DNA from 2 places in the Exiguobacterium oxidotolerans JCM 12280 genome. Region 2 is predicted to be linked to the other one. Evidence: predicted binding sites of a transcription regulator. Region 2 holds the regulator's gene; the other holds the start of a gene.

Region 1 (2,458 bases), 910 kb from region 2:
CAGCAATTCATAATATCCGACTCCAGCAATTTCTGGAATGACTCCCGTCCGGACGAGTGTCTGTAGTAGACCGCATAGTCCACCGATCAGTAACGCCACAAGTGAAAAACTGACGTAGGCAAATCCAAGTTTTGCTTCTTTCAATCCAATCTCTCCTGCAGGCATTCCCCGCTCCATCTCAAACTCCATTAACTTTTTCGAAATTGCGTTCATTTATTCCACCACCTTAATTTTAGTCGACATCATGTGATGCGCCGATCCACAATATTCATTACAGACAATCAAATATTCGCCAGCTTCTTTGAATGTGTACTCAATTGAATTGATATGTCCGGGAACGACCATCATATTGACGTTCGTCTTGACGATTTCAAACCCATGGACGACATCTTTCGACGTCACGAGAAAATCGACGGTCGCGCCTTTTTTGATAGTCATGTCTTGCGGTGTGAACTGGAAAGCTTGTGAGACCATGACGGCTTCGTACTTGTTGTCGTCAATTTTTTTCAGACCTGGTTTATCAAACGGCTTCGTCTGATCAACTTGCGTCGGGTCAATCAATGTCGCATCCGACGGTGGTTGATTATCAGAAGCGAACGCCGATACGCCAATGATGATTAAAAAGACTGCCAACATGATACAGCCGAACACTAACCATATTTTTTCTAAACGATGAATATGCACCCTGATTCCCCCTTATCTTGAAGTGAACAATAAAAAGATTGATCCCCACATTCCGATGATGACTCCGGCAACGATAAATACAGCGATAAACGTTCCCTTCAGTTCTGTATCTGATTTCTGACGCATGATTCGCATCTCCTTTCCGTCTTTGAATCGATAACTTAACCTACCTTTATTTTAGAAAAAGACACCCTTCGTAATATGTGATAAACGTCACACCAATTGTGACGATTTCGCGCTTTTCTTTTACAAAACACACATAAAGTTCACAACTTGTTACGTACTGAACATATTTTGAACCGCTACTGTTTGTGCGACACCAAAAAGGACCGCATTCAAAAAGAATGTGATCCTACAGCGTGTGGACAAACTATTATGAAGCTGAACATGCGATAACGAGAGGCAATCCGTTCGCGCTTCCCTGTCTCGCCTCGTCTTCAAAGCGACAATCTTCCGCGCCGCTACAGCAAAGCTGCAGGGTCGCGACCGATTGCTTTTCCGCGGTTCTAAGCGATTCGAGACGAATCGCGTGCTAAACCGTCTGCATGCCAGGCTTTCCGTCACGGTATTCCTATAAAAAGCGTCATATTTCGTTGACTCCTACGGGAAAAAGTGCGTTTTTAACACACTTTCAGAGGCAGGCAAGACCCTGCTCGTTGTCCGTGAGGATCAAGGAGCAACGGCTTGCGCCTCGCCCGAGGAAAGCAACGAAAAAAGACGCTTGATCTCCCGATAGCACGTTGTCTACAGCCTGAAGGACCACATTCAAAAAGAATGTGATTCTAGACTGTTGATACGCTCTTATGCAGTTTAACGTGTTGCGGTTCCATCAAAAGGATGATTTTGAAGCAATTTTTAAGTCAGCTCCAACGCATGGCTCCATAAGCTAACGCTCAAGTAAAGCTTAAATCCGGCAGACACCGACAGGACACCCTTCACAGTGGCAAAGATCGCGTAAATAGTTCGCATCATGAACGATGATTTTAGTCGTCGTCATCGAAATGACATTGTCTTTTTTCCACTGCGAAAACATCCGGTTGACCGTTTCACGTGGTGCCCCAATCAACTGACCGAGTTCAGTATCCGACGGTCGCTTCGAAATCACGTAATCGTCATCGACTTTTTTTCCGTCCATTGCGATTAGTCGTAAGAGTGTCGAAGCGAGTGCCCCTTGTTTCCCGAACAATAAAAGGTCACGTAGCTTCGTTTCCGTTTGTTTTCGCATCAATGCTTGCCAGCGCATGATATCCAATGCGAATGTTCCATCTTTTTTCATCAAATCTTCGAGTGTCGCTTTCGAGATGAAGCCAATGACACTGTCCTCCATCGTTTCGACACTATAGGAGCTTGGAAATGCTTCTCCGACATCGAATTCACCAAACAAGTCACCTTTGAAATATAAGAACATCATTAGCGGGCTACCTTTTTTCGTGAGCTTTGATAGTTTTACACCACCTTGTTTCACATAAAAAAGTTTATCGTTCATTTCCCCTTCCCAACAGACGATTGAATCTTTTTTAAAAGGTACCTCTGTCATGAACTCTTCAAGTAATTCACGTGTCTCGTTCGACAACACGAACGTATTGGCCTCTGTCGTCCCACAAGTAAGCATCTCGCATTCTCCTTTCCGTAGCTTCTGCCTTCAGTATAGAACATCACAAGGGAAAATAGCGTTTTTTCAAAAGATTGTCAAACTTTGTTCACTATTTCACAAATTAAATAAACAAAAAAAGCCGAGAGTAGACCACTTGGATTTACTCTTGGCACCGTTAAA
Region 2 (2,458 bases):
TCCGATTTTTCCGCATGAACAATGGCGTCACGAGTCCAAGACGAGTCAAGAACATCGTCACGACCGGCAGTTGGAACAAAATACCGAACGGAATCGTCAGCCGTATTAAGAAACTGAAATAGTTTTCGACCCCGATGACTTGCTCGATGCCGAGCTCTTGCCCAAGTTCCGTCGATACTTTGAGTAGAAACGGAAGTAACCAAAAATAAGAGAACGCGATTCCGGACAAAAATAAGAAAAACGTGACCGGAATATACGTCAAGGTCGCTTTCTGTTCCTGTTCGAATAAACCGGGTCGGATGAACGCCCATAGCTGGTACATCCAAAATGGTGAAGCCAGGACGACCGCGATGATGAACGCTAAATTCAAGTACAGCATCAAGGGGTCGGCCACATTAAAGGCATTCAGTCCGATGCCGAGCTCTTTCAGGTCCGACTGCAAAAAACGCACGAGCGGCCGGACGAGCGGAAAGGCCGCAGCGAACAAGACAACGACGATGATGAGTGACCAGACGATCCGCTTGCGCAACTCGTCTAGATGCGATGTCACACTCTGTTCTTGATCAATCGCCATAATTTAATCACTTCTCTTTCGATTCATCCTTGTTGTCTTTATCATCGTCCATGATGCCGTGTGTCGCACTCTTGAACTCTTTTAACGTCTGACCGGCAGCACGACCGAGCTCCGGCAATTTTTTCGGTCCGAAGATGATCAACGCGACGGCGCCGATCAAGGCGATGCTTCCTGCTCCCATAAATCCGACGGTTAACGGAATAAGGTTTTCCATTATGATTTCACTCCTTCAGCTGATTGCGAATAATGCTTCATGAAATAAACTAGTGACTGCAACTCGATCGACAAATCGATGTGATGGACCCGAACGTGGGCCGGTACGTTCAACCGCGCCGGTGTAAAGTTTAGGATTCCGGTCACACCATACTCAACTAACTCATCCGCTACTGACTGCGCGAACTGGGATGGGACCGTCAAGATGGCGACATCAACCTTGTTCGCTTCGATTTGCTCTTTCATGTCAGAGACATGATAGATAGGAACGTCTTGCGTCGTTGTTCCGACCTTATTTTCGTCCGCATCAAACGCAATGACTATCCGAGTACTATTATTCTTTAAAAAGTTATAATTTGCAAACGCCGTTCCGAGATGCCCGACCCCGACAAGTGCCACATTCGTGACTTCATCCTGGTTGAGTGTCTTTCGGAAAAACGTCAATAGATGTTGTACGTTGTAACCGTATCCTTTTTTCCCTAACGCCCCAAAGTAGGAAAAATCACGGCGGATCGTCGCTGAGTCGACTTTGACCGCTTCACTGAGCTCTGCTGAAGAGACGCGCAGCTTGCCTGAGTTATAAAGACTCTGAATGAAACGATAATATAACGGCAGTCGTTTCGCCGTCGCTTGTGGTATTTTTGTGTCTGGCCCATTCATACTGCAGTTCCCCCTTCGGCCACGTTCTGACGTGGCACCCAAATCAATGCAAAGAATTCTATTCTCTTTGATTGTAAACCACTTCACATAGACTAACAAATAATATATTCCACGGGACTCCTGCGTTTTTTTCATGATAGACTAAAGGGTGGAAGGATGGATGTTTTTATGATTCTCTTACAAGTGAACCAACTATCAAAATCATTCGGTGTTGAGCCGATTTTAGACAATATTAAACTCGAAGTGCAGGAGCGGGACCGGATTGCGCTCGTCGGACGAAATGGTGCCGGAAAATCGACACTTTTAAAAATCATCGCTGGAGAGCTTAGTCATGACTCTGGTGAGATCATGAAGAGTAAGGAAGTGAAAATCGGTTACCTCGCCCAGGACAGTGGTCTTGAGTCGAATGAAACGATCTGGAACGAGATGTTGACCGTGTTCGAGCACCTGCAAGAGCAGGAACGTTCGCTCCGTCGGATGGAGATCGAGATGGGGATGGACCATATCTTAAATGATGCTGTTGCTTACGACCGTCTGTTAAAAACATACGATCAGGCCCAACATGACTTCTCGGACGCCGGTGGTTACCAGTTCGAAGCCAATATCCGCTCCGTCCTGCACGGGATGCGTTTTTATCCGGACGATTATTCACGCCGGATCCAGACGCTATCCGGTGGACAACGGACGCGACTCGCACTGGCGAAGATGTTGCTTCAGGCACCTGAGCTGTTAATCCTTGACGAGCCGACGAACCACCTCGACATCGATACACTCTCTTGGCTCGAAAGTTACCTGGCCGGTTACCGTGGAGCGGTCTTGATCGTCTCCCATGACCGTTACTTCCTCGACCAGGTCGTCAACGTCGTTTATGAATTGTCACGGAACGTCTGTCGGAAGTTTACCGGCAACTACACAAAATACTTGGAACAAAAAGCAGCACTCTACGAACAAGAGATGAAGCAGTTCGAACAGCAACAGGAAGACATCGCGAAGATGCAAGACTTTATCCAG

Evidence for each region. Region 2 encodes Rex, which represses fermentation and respiration genes when NADH is low (regulators of the CRP and FNR family bind a similar motif). Its sites were predicted from a motif close to TTGTGAAATATTTCACAA; they were not measured.
Region 1: P403_RS16515 (cytochrome C oxidase subunit II) is a predicted target of Rex. The motif match lies at 886-903, and genes of this name have one in related genera.

The regions. Positions count from the first base shown of each region.
Region 1 covers NZ_JNIS01000001.1:2,205,897-2,208,354, reverse strand. The annotation lists gene P403_RS0111175 (b(o/a)3-type cytochrome-c oxidase subunit 1) at 1-213, opposite strand, end outside; gene P403_RS0111170 (cytochrome c oxidase subunit II) at 214-684, opposite strand; gene P403_RS16515 (cytochrome C oxidase subunit II) at 697-810, opposite strand; gene P403_RS0111160 (Crp/Fnr family transcriptional regulator) at 1,589-2,296, opposite strand.
Region 2 covers NZ_JNIS01000001.1:1,294,493-1,296,950, forward strand. The annotation lists gene tatC (twin-arginine translocase subunit TatC) at 1-574, opposite strand, end outside; gene P403_RS0106535 (twin-arginine translocase TatA/TatE family subunit) at 582-788, opposite strand; gene P403_RS0106540 (redox-sensing transcriptional repressor Rex) at 788-1,447, opposite strand; gene P403_RS0106545 (ABC-F family ATP-binding cassette domain-containing protein) at 1,616-2,458, shown strand, end outside.